3 regions of the Paenibacillus agaridevorans genome follow, and region 3 is predicted to be linked to each of the others. Evidence: riboswitches for the same ligand, from Rfam matches in the RefSeq annotation. Region 3 holds a riboswitch; each other region holds the start of a gene.
What was found. A riboswitch is a leader RNA that binds a small molecule or an ion and turns the genes downstream of it on or off. The one in region 3 is predicted to bind cyclic di-AMP.

Region 1 (4,631 bases), 4.5 Mb from region 3:
TCGTTCCATTGCGGAATCCAGCAAGATCAGGCTTGACTTCCGATACGCGGGCAATCTCGATTTCTCCCGTTCCCTGGTAACGATCCTGATCAATGATAAGCCGGTCGGGAGTAAAAAGCTGAGCGAGGAGCGGGCCGACGGCGATTCGATTACGCTGCCGATTCCGAAAAACTTGCTCGTAACCGGCAATTTTACGGCTACGGCGGCATTCGACCTCGAGCTGCCCGAAGGTTATTGCGTCCAAAGCGAAGAGCAGAATCCATGGGCCTTTGTGAGCGCCGATTCCGAGATGCAGCTGAATACGCTTGATCGAACCGAGCTTCTTCTCGACAATTACCCGTATCCATTCCTGAGAGATGGCCTGTATCACAAAACCGCGGTTATCGTGCCTAAAACAAAGGATCGTTACGTGCTCTCGTCAATTGCCGGTCTCTTCTCGCTGCTCGGGCAATATGCGGAAGGCAATACGGGAGAACTCGCATTTTATGACGACGACGCCGATCCTGCGGGTTATCGCGACGGCAATGTTGTCGTTATCGGAACCTATAAGGATAACGAGTTGATACGTGGAGTCAACGATCAATTGTTTTTCCGTTTCGGAGTAGACGGAGGGACGGTTCTTTCCAATGAAAAGAAGACCCTGGATCCCGACTACGGTTCGCGCATCGGAACCTTGCAGCTGCTGGAATCACCATGGACTCCTGGCAATGGACTGCTGGCTATTACCGGCTCGAAGGGGGAAGACGTCCTGCTCGCAATCAAGCTGCTGACTTCGGAGAGTCAGCGCTGGAGAGTAAGCGGAGACGCCGTGCTGACCGATCGCGACGGGGTGGTGGAGCCGTATCGGTTCAAGCCGGAGAAGGGGGCGGTCCCGGTCAGGACGTTCGCTGGCATTGTCGAACGCGAGGATACGCTTGCGTTTGTGACGGCGGCATCGCTTGTGCTCGTTCTCGTACTCCTGTCGCTCGCGCTCCTTGCGCGCAAATACCGGAAGAACAGAGGTGGCGGCAATGGGACGTAACGCCGGCAGCCTAATGTCCGACGGCGGTTACTTGTCGTTCATTATTCTCTGCTTTCTCGGAATTATTGTCGTATCGGGCGATCCGGATCAATACCTGGTCAATATTCTCCTGCTCAACGCCGCCTTTATGATTGGCATTCTGACCTATTTTACGAGCGTAACGACAGGGCTCGTCCTCAATATCGTATTCCTGTTAGCATACGGAACCTATACGTTGTACCGGACGATGGCTATTGGCGACACGTTGTCGGCGTCGTCGTACTTCTGGCTGCTGCTAACGCCGTTGTTTACGGGGGCGATCTGGATGATGACAAGCGGCATGCTGCGGCTTCAGGCGGAGGCCCAGTCGTTAAAGGAGATAAATGGGCGCCTCGCGACGATGGACCGGCATACGAATTTGCGCAACAGCTTGTTGTTCCAAAAGGACGCCACCGTCTTTATGGCTTTGTCGGTACGTTACGGCATTCCGCTGACGCTGGTCGTCATGCAGATTCGATACTGGCGCGACGTTCGCCGGATGATCGGCGAGAGCGACATAACGGAAGCGCTGATCCAGCTATCGGAGCTTGGCGAAACAAGCATTCGAAGCAACGATTCCCTGTATATGCTGGACGAGGAGAACGCGACATGGGGACTTTTGCTGTTTACGGACGGCGACGGCGCCAGAATCGTGGCCAACCGGATTAAAGCTAATCTGGAGCAGTTTAATAAACGTGAGGGTGACGGAGGCTTTCGCGTCGAATTCCAGCTGCGGATCGGCGAATATCAATATGACGCGGAGACCATTGGATCACCGCTTGAGCTCATCGACATGGCGAGGAAGCAGTTGGAGTATGATGTGTAGACGCGGAGGCAAGCTGGACAAGTCCTTCGCTTGAATTTACGAGGAGATCTCGGATAAAGGCGAGAAAAAACGATATCCGGGGATCAAATGAATAAGAAGCAACTGCTGCGAGCGTTTTATTGGCCATCTTTGAATTGAAACAACCGTTTTTGAGCCGAAATGTCGTTTTACACCCGTCAATAAACGAGTTATGATCACTACATCATAAATTCGCTGAGTCTTCTTGAGGACAATGAAGAAGAGCGGGGGAACCAAACGGCGCTTATCGTTAAAAACAAGCGTCAGGGGTGAATCGGCAAAACAACCGCCGTAGGGCTATCTAATGGCCCGAATCCGTCAGCTAACCTCGTAAGCGTTATTGGAATGGGTATGACTTCGGCTCGTTAAGCCGCAAGGTGCTGCCTTGCGGCTTTTTGCTGCGCAAAAACCGGCATGGGCCCGCCGGAATGCCGCAGCAGACGAAGTAGAAACCTTCCCTTCCAGCCAACATTGCACAGGGGAGATGGACGAATTGAAAAAAACAACGATGAAAAGGTTCCAGTTGGGCGGTGGCTCCGATGTTATCCGCGCTTAAACGAGTGTTGATCGGAAGACCGCTAAAGTCGACGGAGCTTGGCGAGCAGAAGTTAAACAAAACAAAAGCGCTGGCGATTCTCTCGTCGGACGCGTTGTCGTCCGTCGCCTACGGCCCCGAACAAATTCTGCTTGTGTTAATGACCGTCGGCATGGCCGCGTTCTGGTATTCCATTCCGATCGGAATCGGCGTCCTGCTGCTGCTGACGGCGCTTATTCTGTCATATCGGCAAATTATATACGCCTATCCGCAAGGGGGCGGCGCTTATGTCGTCTCCAAAGAAAATCTGGGCAAGTACCCCGGCCTTATCGCCGGCGCATCTTTGTTGGTCGACTATATTCTAACGGTAGCGGTCAGCGTCTCGGCCGGAACCGATGCCATCACCTCCGCATTTCCGAGTTTGCATGCGTATACGGTGCCCATTGCCGTCGTATTCGTCATTCTGCTCACGCTGCTCAACTTGCGGGGCGTAACGGAGTCGGCGTCCGTCCTGGCCTATCCCGTATATTTGTTCGTTCTTGCCTTGTTCGTTCTGATTGGTAAAGGATTGTACGACATGGCATCGGGAGCGATTCCGCAGGAATTGCATACGCCCGTAGGGACGCCTGTGGCGGGCATCGGACTTTTCCTGCTGCTGAAGGCATTCGCTTCCGGCAGCTCCGCGCTGACAGGGGTCGAAGCGATCTCCAACGCAATCCCGAACTTCAGGAAACCCGCGCCGGTCAATGCCTCCAGAACGCTTGCCGCGATGGGGATTTTGCTCGCGATGCTATTCTCGGGCATCGTTGTGATGGCCTACGAGTACGGAATCGCGCCGATTGCGGAGGCGACGGTCGTCTCGCAGATCGCGGAGGAGGCGTTCGGGCGAAACTTCATGTATTATGCCATTCAGGGAACGACGGCGCTTATCCTCATCTTGGCGGCCAATACGGGTTATTCCGCTTTTCCCATGCTCGCGGTCAATCTGGCCAAGGATAAGTTTATCCCCAGAATGTTTACGGCGAGGGGCGATCGGCTTGGATATTCCAACGGCATCATCATGCTTGGCATCTGTTCCATCCTGCTCATCGTGCTTTTTGGCGGACATACGGAACAGTTGATTCCGCTCTACGCGGTCGGCGTATTCATCCCGTTTACGCTGTCGCAATCCGGCATGATGCGCAAGTGGCTTCGGGAGAAGCCGGCCGGCTGGGGGATCAAGCTCGCGATTAACACGGTCGGCGCGGCGATCAGCCTAGTGGTGACGATGATGTTTTTCCTGACGAAGTTTCCGCAGGTATGGCCCGTGCTCGTATTCCTGCCCGTCCTGATCTGGTTGTTGCTCGGCATTAACAGGCATTACGGTGCGGTAGGCGAGCAGCTTGGCCTATCCACGGGCGAGCCGGTGGAGGCTATCGAAGGCAACGTTCTGATCCTGCCAGTGGCAGGGATCACTCATGTCGTGGAGCAATCGCTGAGCTACGCGAGATCGCTTGCCGCCAGCCAGATCATCGCGGTATACGTGCCGTTCGAGCGGGAGGAGGAAGCCGCGTTCCGGGACAAGTGGAGCAAGCTGCATCCGGACGTCAGGCTCGTCACCTTGCATTCGCCGTACCGGAGTATCATACAGCCGCTCATGAAGTTTATCGACGTCGTGGACCGCAAGGCCAAGGAAAATCACTACCAGGTGACGGTCATCATTCCCCAATTCATACCGAAGAAGGGCTGGCATAACTTCCTGCATAACCAGACCAGCTTCTATATCCGGACCCGCCTTCTGTATCAGAAGGACGTGATCGTCACGACCGTTCCTTACCATCTGAAAAAATAACTTTGCCGTCCAACAAAAAGAACCCCCGGAAACGAGCAAGCCGAGCTTGCCCGTTTCCGGGGGTATTTCTGTTGGCTGACATGCGCCTATTCGTTGACGACGAGTCGGCCCCGAATCAGCTTCCGCTCGTAGCTTGCCGTTGGATGGGGGATACGCCAAAGCAATTGGTCCACGGCTCTTACGCCCAGGATCTCTTCCTCGACGTTGACCGTTGCGACCGTTACGCCGGCATGAGAGTTGTCGAAGCCGGTAAAGACTACGCCTTCGCTGGATGGATCAAGTTCCTTTACCGCTTTGGCTAACAAACTTGCGTAATAATCGTTGGCGCATACGAAAACCTGAGGGAGCGGTCTTGTCGCAAATGCTTCTCGCAGCGCCTCGT
Region 2 (4,631 bases), 2.1 Mb from region 3:
CTACTAATATGACGAATATGTGTCTTCATTGTATTAGGCGATATACCCATCAACTGAATCAACTTGGTCCGGGAGTAGCCCCAAGCGATTAATTGCAGCACTTCTTTTTCAGTCGTGGTCAGCTTACACCAAAATTCCTGACGCTTTAAGCGGATGAGCTCATCGCGAAGCACCTTCGATGCTTTCGGGTGTAAAGATGGACTATGTCGATGTGCTTCGCGAATCGCCAAGATAATGTCCCCCATATCGGCATAGCTTATAAAATTCACTGCCCCGACTGTAATTGCTTCGACGATCACTTCAGGGTCTGCGCTTGAAGCGACGGTAATGACGGGAACATCCTTTTTGGCGAGAATGTCTTTTATTGCATCTAATCCATCGCGTCCAGACGGCTGGAGTGCTGCATTCATCACTACAACGTCCACGTCTAATTGTAAACTAGCTCGCACTGCCTCTTCTTTTGTAGCGGAAGTATTTATGAGATGAATATCTGTCTCTGTTTCGAATAAATCAGCAAAGCGGCAACACCATTCCGGATCGCGGTCCACTAGCACAACATTTATATTCTCATTGTTTTTCTTAGAAATTATAGGAAGTTCCTGATGTATATCTGCTTCCAATTCCATATTACTCTCCTCTGTATCCCAAATAAACGAATAATAAAAACACGACCCAAATAGCCGTGCTCGGCAAATTGGGTAACCCAACTGCCATCACTTGAATTGTGAGAAGACCCGTGACTTTGCGTCACTGCCTTTCGACAGTTTTGCCGTTTCCATATACTCCACGATGCACTCATAAAAATTAACAGTAACCGCTTCTTGGTAAATGATCGATTGCATTTACCAAGAAGCGGTCGCAAATTTTAGTTACTGAAGCAGGATTACTTTATGATGATGTATCCCAAGTTAATCTGTTTCGCATAGGTGACGTTTGAGTCCGTTGTCAGACTTAAATAACGCAGGCGAATCTTGCTGATTCCGGTACCTAATTTCACCTCATTGAAATATATGTATTCGTTATTCGCTGCTTGTCCCACCATCGAAACGCCGCCAAGATCGGATGCCGGATTGAACCGTCTAAGCCTCGGCTTCCAGCTTTGTCGTGCTCCTCAGTAGCGTCCGGTACACCCATGCAAAATGATGATAAAACGTGCCGAGATCATTCAACTGTACTGTAATCAGTCGATGGGCGAAATATGGCTTTCATAGTTAGGATCCTGATACACTTCCGCCATCGCTTCGTAAAGGTTGAGCGCCATTTAAAGTCTTGATGATGGCATAACCTCCTATGACTAATGCAGCGATTAATAGGGACACTTGAATTATTTCCGTCTGACTCCCTTAAGTTTCATATTCCACCTCATTTATGATCTGGAAACTTCAATAAAAAGAACGGTTACTAGTTAAATAACCGTTCATTCATGATTACTTCATATCGTTCATTGCTTTAAATATATCTTCAGATACTACACGCCTTGCCGTAACGTATCATTTTTCATTGTACTCATCACTTAACTTACTGATGGTTACCCTTTTGCTTGTAGAAGAATGAGCAAACTTCCCTTCTCCTATGTAAATACCTGCATGAGAGATACCTGTTCCGCTGGTATTAAAAAAACAAGATCTCCCACACGCAACTTGTTTTTTTCTACCTTCACACCAACCTCGGCCTGAGTATAAGAAGTACGAAGCAGTTTTACACTGAACTGATTAAAGATATGCAAGATGAATCCTGAACTATCGAATCCTTTTGTTGTCATTCCCCCCCTTTATACGGCGTGCCAATTACTTCGCTAACGGACTTCATTAAGACGGTTGACTCGGACTGTTGCGCAAATACTGACCCTCCTCCAAACAAAAACATCACACTGGACAACAATACGACTAAACCTTTTCTCAACTCTACTTCTCCCTTCGTTGCCTACGAGGTTAGCTTATGGGCTCGGCCGAAGATTCCCTATACTTGAAGAAAACTTCTAAAGCAATTCCCCCTCGGTGGTTCCCCCGTTTCATAGAACAGAATTTGGCAAAATATAATACTTCGAAAAATAGTTAAATTCGACCAATTCGGACTTAATCCTTCATTTTTATAATAGAAATCTTTCATCAATCTTTATTGTTTTTTTCTCGTTGCGATTGGTTGCTTATACGTAACGGAATAATCATCGATTCCAATTTGAAAACCTTCGAATCGATTTGCTTCCCTCCATTCTGCAATTAGCTTAATGATTGGTGTTGTTTTCATCTGGACGAACAAGTTTACATACATTTAGACCATTTATTCCAGGTAGTTGTAATTCCATAATCGCCAAATCAACCTCGTTCTGCAACATATATAGTAACCCCTTCGCCCCATCTTCCAGAGCCTCTACCATAAATCGTTATTTCTCAAGTTCCTTTTTCAATTCATTTCTAAGTTCTCTTCGTGGTCGATGATCAGAATACTCCTTCTATCACTCATCGATTTCTTCCTCTCGCGAAAACATTATATTACAAAGAATAGTTTAAATTATATAAATCAATAATTACAAAAATAAGAGAGCCCTACAAGCGGGATCTCTTATTTCCGTTCCGTTACTCCAAAAATTTTAATGGATTCAACTGCACTCCTTCTTTTCGAATTTCGAAATGTAGATGGACGCCTGTCGATCGTCCTGTTGTGCCCATAATTCCAATTTGATCGCCTTTCTCCAGCAGATCGCCAACTTCCACATTAATTTTGCTTAGATGGGCATATAATGTTCGATAACCATTTTGATGATCCACTATAACGTGGTTCCCGTAACTGGAATCATATTTCGCCTTTATTACTTTTCCATTATCGGCAGATTTAATATTCAAATTAGAGGATACCGCATCAGTGCCTGTATGAAGTCTTCCCCAACGCTTTCCGAACTTGCTCGTAATCGTCGGCCCTTTTATCGGCCATGTGAATGAACCGGTTCCCACGCCTTTAATGACTTTTGTACCTTGAATGACTTGCTTAGGTACTGCTTTTTCCAACGTTTCTTCCTTTATTACAACTTCCTCAACCAACTCGCCATTTACTTTCGTTACTTGGTACGTTAATTTTTTCTTGCCCGCCTTTCCCGGATTCGCAACCTTTGAAACTCCCACACGCATCGTTGCATCATAAGTAACTTCTACCCCGCTCGGGATGCTGACGGTCTCAGCATATTGCCCCTCAGTCTTTACGGACAATTTAGGTTGCCGTACTGTCAAATCCAACTCGTCCCCTATGTTTATGAATTCATTTTCAATCCAGGGATTATTCTTATATACAGTATCTTGCGAGATGTTGAACTTCTGCGCAATGCAGGAGATGCAATCTCCCTCTTTAACAACGTACTTGATAGGTTTTAAGTCCGTTCCCTTAAGACGTTTGATTAACTCTTCTTCTGACGAAAAGTTAACAGGATCCGCCACAACAGGTTTGATTTCGACTTTTTCCACGAAGCTAATGGAGCTTGGAACTGATGGCGACATTGCTTCTTTTTCCCTCTCGTCATTATTATAACTGAGTGTTTTGACTTTTGGATCATTATTCGCACCAGAATATGGCTGCTGTATTTGATTCAGGATCTGGTCTGCGCTATGTTGGTCTCTGACAATTCCCATGACTTGACCATCCACTAGAACCTGTACGCCGCGGCCTTTTATCTCATAAGATGATTGAAGTGAGGCAATGACTTCGCTATCCCGAGCCTTGGCATTTAAACGTTTCGTTTCCGTGAACGAAATAGCACTTTCATTCGTTTCATACAAAACACCTGGGTACTGGCCTTCAAAACGATTGACTTGTTCCCCGATCCATTGAAATACAATCTCCGGACTGGACGCATCGCCAATTGGCGTACCATTAAATGTTACTTGATATACGGTCTTGATTTGTGAAACTAAAATAAAACCACTGTAGAACAAAACAAGCAATATAAGTGCAATTAACATCATTATTTTCTTCGTCTTGCTTATTTGCTTTTTGGTATAACGTGATGGCATTGTTACCTCCTATTCACACAGTAGAATAAAATCTTAAACTACCTTAACATATGAACAAGTATTCATCAATAAGAGAGCGTTGTCGACACGAAGAATTAATGTTTCTCATTCATTATGGACAAATTGTGTAATAAAATATTAGGAAGATTACGTTTAAAGCAGCCTAGATCATTTTGTTTAGATGTCAGCTACCATTAGAGCATAATGGAACTCGATATCATCCGCAGAGAGTCTGTTCTACTTTAATCCGTTCCGGGACGAGCTTTGCAAGTTTGTACGATAATTGTCATATGAACATACATTCAGATGAATACAATGTGATATGATATAAATTGCTTGACAGAGTCAAAACCTTAGTTTTCAAAAATACATCAAAGTAAGTTTAATTCTATCCGGTAAGGGAGAGAACTGCCATTAATGCAACAACTACTGATGTACTCATAATAGGTGGAGGACAAGCCGGCTTAGCAACTGGTTATTATTTACATAAAAACGGAATTCCCTTCATCATTGTCGACACTCAATCAAGGGTAGGTAATTCGTGGAGAAATCGATATGATTCCCTTGTTTTATTCACTCCCCGTGAATATAGTGATCTTCCAGGCTTTTCGTTTCCTGGATATCGAGATC
Region 3 (4,631 bases):
CAAGAAAGACGGCCAACCGGGAGCGATCGGATCAGCTCCAGACGCCCCTCTTCCTCATCTCCCCTCGTATGACGCGCCACGAGCAGAATAGCCATGAGTCCGACTACAAGAGCTGTCAAAAGCAGCATCTGGTGTGCGGTCATGGCCCCGACTGTATAGTTCTCCAGATCACCGGGCCCAAGCATCGCCAGCATGGCAGGGTTGGCCATTGTCAATGCCATAACATCCCTATCTTGCTGTGAACCGTACATTTCGGACAAGGCTGGCGGTACAATGAAGGTGAAAAACACAATGCCGATCATCCATAACGGAATGCGAATTCGGTCAAGCCTCGCGATAAATCCGATCAATCGGCCCGTTCTTGCCCATAACGGATTGTCCATCACCGAACGCCCCCTCCAGTTCCTTCATAATGCCGAATAAACAAGTCTTCGAGCTTAGCCGGCGAGCATTCCAGCTTCACAATGCCGAACTGGCTAAGATGCCGAATGACGTTGTCCATCTCTTCAGTATCCATTTGGAATGACAACTCTTCGCCTTTCTCTTCCAGCTCATAGATACCCTTAAACCGCTCAATGGAAGGAATAGCCTGCTTTGTCTCCACCTTAACGTGTGTACGGGTTAAGTGACGCAATTCACGCAATGTCCCGCTTTCAATGATTTTCCCCTGCCGGATAATCCCGACCTTATCGCACAGGCGCTCCACTTCAGACAAAATATGGCTGGACAGGAGTACGCTTTTCCCTTGCTCTTTGACTGCCATCACACAATCCTGAAATACATTCTCCATCAAGGGGTCCAGCCCGGAGGTAGGTTCATCCAAAATATACAAATCCGCATCAGCAGAAAATGCAGCGATAAGCGCCACCTTCTGCCGGTTACCTTTGGAATAGGTTCGACACTTTTTTGTCGGGTCCAGGTCGAATCGTTGAATAAGCTCTTCTCGTTTGCTTTTATCGCTCCCTCCGCGCAATTTAACAAACAAATCTATGACCTCGCCACCGGTCAAATTGGGCCATAGATTGACGTCGCCAGGCACGTAAGCGAGACGCTTGTGAATCTCAACCGCATCTTTCCATACATCCTTGCCAAACAATTGAGCCTCTCCGGAGGTGGCTCGCAATATACCAAGAAGCACACGAATCGTCGTCGATTTACCCGCGCCATTAGGGCCAATGAATCCAAAGATTTCCCCGCTGCTCACTTCCAGATTCACACCGTCCAGCGCTGTCGATGCACCAAACTTCTTGGTTAAGTTCCTGACTCGCAACAAAGACATGGTCTCACCCTTCCGTTAATGTTTTGAAATATAGTTATTCATATATTTCATATTATATGATGGCGATTCATTTTACAACATGTTTTGAACTTGGTTAATTGTTATATTTCATAACTTAAGTTAAACTATTTACAGAGAGGTGGATGAAATGGACGGATACCAGAAACGTAGAGACCAGAAAAAAAAGGACATCTTGCGAAGTGCCGTTGATCTGTTTTTGACCTACGGCATCCAGAAAGTGTCCATTGCAGAAATAGCAAGCAAAGCCAACGTATCGCAAGTGACGATTTACAACTATTTCGGAAGCAAACATAATCTTGTTGAAGAAATGCTCGTATTTTATCTCGATCAGATCTGGTCGGAGTATGAAAAAATGCTGACCAACGACATGCCTTTTATCGAAAAGATCAAAAGCGTGATGTTTGCCAAGATCGATTCCGCCAATAATGTGCACCCCGATACCTTTACCCATTTCATGAAAAAGTACGCGACCGGCGTCCCTTACCTGGAAAAGATGATGCAGGAAAAAATCATGCCGGGGCTGATGACGCTAATTGAAGAGGGAAAACAGCAAGGGTATGTCGATCCCGGCCTATCTAATGAATCAATCCTTGTGTTCATTCAAATGTTCAAGGATTATATGCAAAAAGAAGAGGCCTTTCCGCACCTGCAAAAGATGACGGGGGACCTCAATAAATTGTTCTTTTATGGACTTGTCGGAAGCAAACATAATTGGGAGGAATGACTAGTTACCTTGCCGATCGCTCTCCGGTCTTAAACATTTCCCTGATTTTAATCTTGGTTCAGGATGTTAGAAATAGGAGGCCTCTCTAGACAATCAGAACTTTCTCCTCGGGATACCGGAATTTCTCCCGACTGTGTTTTTGCGACAATGCAAATGCAAGTGTTGTTCGGTAAAAATAATGTGTTAGACTGATGTCGTTGATTTAGCGCGGTTTTTGAATTGATGAATCGTCAGCTTTTAAAAAATAAGTTTTAGACTGATCAATTAATGAAAGAGCGGCAGACCAAGATTTGATAAATAAAGCCTTAGACTGCCGCTGTTGTCATCCAACTAACGTTCTCCGTTAGGTTAAAGATGTTGAACTGTTTTATTGCCATTATAATCAGCCAATATGAAAGACACCAATTATGGTTTTCCCATCAACATCATGTAGCGGGATATCACGACCACCCGCAGGTCTATTCTTCTGTATGGCAAGTGCTTCCTCAGGTGTCTTAAATCAGGTCCCGTTTCATTGGAAGTGGCGTCTGCGTCAGAACCGTATGTCTGTCCGTTCTCAATGCCGAAGTGACTTCGAAAAGAACCTCTTTAAAATCCTGCAATCACCACACTCACGGAAATAACCATGACTGCCAAGGCGCGCATAACATAGATAATACGACCACTACCAGCTCACTATAAACTATAAGTCATAAATCCAAGACCGCCAATCTGATTCAAGTGGGGCAAATCTGAACTTATGAAAAACATAACGAATGATCCCCTTTCCATTGCCCACTCAAAAGAAATTGAAACGTCTTTGCTCTATCTTCGTATTATTGCCTGAAAATACCACTACATTCAACCATAACTATGCAAGCAACCCATGATTGATTTCCCGGATCAGCTGTTTACTTTTGAAATTAACTGCTTTATGATAAGTTACAACAATTGTATATTCATCGCTTAATCCTCTTTTGAGGAGCGGGGGAACCAACGAAGCATAATCGCTTCAGGGGTGAATTCTTTCTTTTGCAGAAAGAACGGGGACTCTCAGACCCGAATCCGACAGCTAACCTCGTAGGCGTCATGAGAGAGATCATGAATGCGTCTTTGGTTTGTCCTGACATAGCAATCCGAAGCTTGGCAGCAGAATTTCTCTGCTCCAAGCTTTTTTGTCGTTTCACAGCAATCATTCTGTTACTTTCAAGTTTCAGCAAAGGAGTATAGCCCATGTTAAGCAGTGAGAAAATTATGGTATGTGTGTACCACGGGCCAAACGGAGAACGGCTGATCCGGCGAGGAGGCCGATTAGCTGCCCTTTATCAATGCCCATTGTTCGTACTGCATGTACAGACTGAACAAGAGAATAACCAGATTAGCCAAGACAAAAGTGAGCGCATTCTCCATTGGAAAACGATATCCGAAGAATGCCATGCCACGTTTATGACCAAAACTCGTGGCAATCACAAGGTCTCCGATGTGATTGCCGATACGGCTGAGCAAATTCAAATCACACAATTAATCATCGGGCACCCCGGTATGACACGATGGCAAGAGATTTGGAATGGCTCCATTGTCAATGAACTATTAAAGAAAATTGGAGAAATCGATATTCATATTATCGCCTTTCAAGAGGGTCGGGATAGATAGACATAAGGAAAGGATGTGCTATGCATGAAAAAACAGTTTATAGTGATTGGCCTGGGCCGATTTGGGTCTAGCTTGGTGCACACTTTGATTCAGAATGGTCACGAAGTACTCGCCGTTGATAAGGATGAGCAGCTCGTACAAGACATATCCGGCGTAGCGACTCATGCTGTGCAAGCAGATTGTACAGATGAAGGAGTACTGAAAGAACTGGGCGCACGAAACTTTACCCATGCGATTGTTGCTATCGGAGAAGATCTGCAGGCGAGCATATTGGCAACCTTGTTGCTTAAAGAATTGCATATACCGAAAATAACGGCCAAAGCTAAAAACGAAATGCATGGGCAAGTTCTAATCAAAGTAGGGGCAGATCATATTGTGTATCCAGAACGAGACATGGCTGCTCGCCTTGGAAATCAATTAAGCTCCGATAATCTGATTGACTACATTGAGTTGTCTCCCGTTCACAATTTGGTCGAACTGAAGGCCCCACCTGCTATGAATGAACAGACTCTTCAACAATTAAATATTCGGGCCAAATACGGATGTACCATTATGGCGATCAAAAAGGGAGTTCATATCAATATTTCACCAAAGGCAGAGGATGAAATTAACACGGGAGATATTCTGGTGATAATCGGCAGTAACGCGGATATTCGAGACTTGGAAGAAGACTATGAACAGAAATGAAGATCGTATGCATAGCCGTTCTCTTTTCACTATGCTTGTCGCCATCGTAAATCGGCTGAAAACACGAACAAGCCCTCCCCAACTCATCTTGATGATCTTTTTTTGCTTGATCTGGGTAGGCGCTTTGCTTCTAATGCTCCCCTATTCATCATCATCCGGCCAATCGATCGGCCTGCTGAATGCCCTCTTTACGGCAACCTCCGCCATTTGTGTCAATGGCCTGGTTGTCGTGGATACGGGAAGTGTGTTCTCTACCTTCGGGCAAATCGTCATTATGATGCTCATTCA

Region 1: it holds a riboswitch for cyclic di-AMP, as region 3 does, so the genes downstream of both, KJW29_RS00110 (APC family permease) here and KJW29_RS18570 (universal stress protein) in region 3, are expected to answer to the same signal.
Region 2: it holds a riboswitch for cyclic di-AMP, as region 3 does, so the genes downstream of both, KJW29_RS36635 (C40 family peptidase) here and KJW29_RS18570 (universal stress protein) in region 3, are expected to answer to the same signal.

Annotation. Positions count from the first base shown of each region.
Region 1 is NZ_CP075889.1:28,493-33,123, forward strand. Features, by position in the region: gene KJW29_RS00100 (cellulose biosynthesis cyclic di-GMP-binding regulatory protein BcsB) at 1-1,021, shown strand, start outside; gene KJW29_RS00105 (diguanylate cyclase domain-containing protein) at 1,011-1,865, shown strand; cyclic di-AMP (ydaO/yuaA leader) riboswitch at 2,067-2,235, shown strand; gene KJW29_RS00110 (APC family permease) at 2,423-4,249, shown strand; gene KJW29_RS00115 (LacI family DNA-binding transcriptional regulator) at 4,336-4,631, opposite strand, start outside.
Region 2 is NZ_CP075889.1:2,385,704-2,390,334, forward strand. Features, by position in the region: gene KJW29_RS09775 (response regulator transcription factor) at 1-626, opposite strand, end outside; cyclic di-GMP riboswitch class I at 695-781, opposite strand; partial or broken gene KJW29_RS36635 (C40 family peptidase) at 1,491-1,762, opposite strand; cyclic di-AMP (ydaO/yuaA leader) riboswitch at 1,906-2,041, opposite strand; gene KJW29_RS09785 (LysM peptidoglycan-binding domain-containing M23 family metallopeptidase) at 2,577-4,001, opposite strand; gene KJW29_RS09790 (flavin-containing monooxygenase) at 4,415-4,631, shown strand, end outside.
Region 3 is NZ_CP075889.1:4,510,974-4,515,604, forward strand. Features, by position in the region: gene KJW29_RS18555 (ABC transporter permease) at 1-383, opposite strand, end outside; gene KJW29_RS18560 (ABC transporter ATP-binding protein) at 383-1,279, opposite strand; gene KJW29_RS18565 (TetR/AcrR family transcriptional regulator) at 1,428-2,024, shown strand; cyclic di-AMP (ydaO/yuaA leader) riboswitch at 2,957-3,106, shown strand; gene KJW29_RS18570 (universal stress protein) at 3,237-3,656, shown strand; gene KJW29_RS18575 (potassium channel family protein) at 3,681-4,343, shown strand; gene KJW29_RS18580 (TrkH family potassium uptake protein) at 4,375-4,631, shown strand, end outside.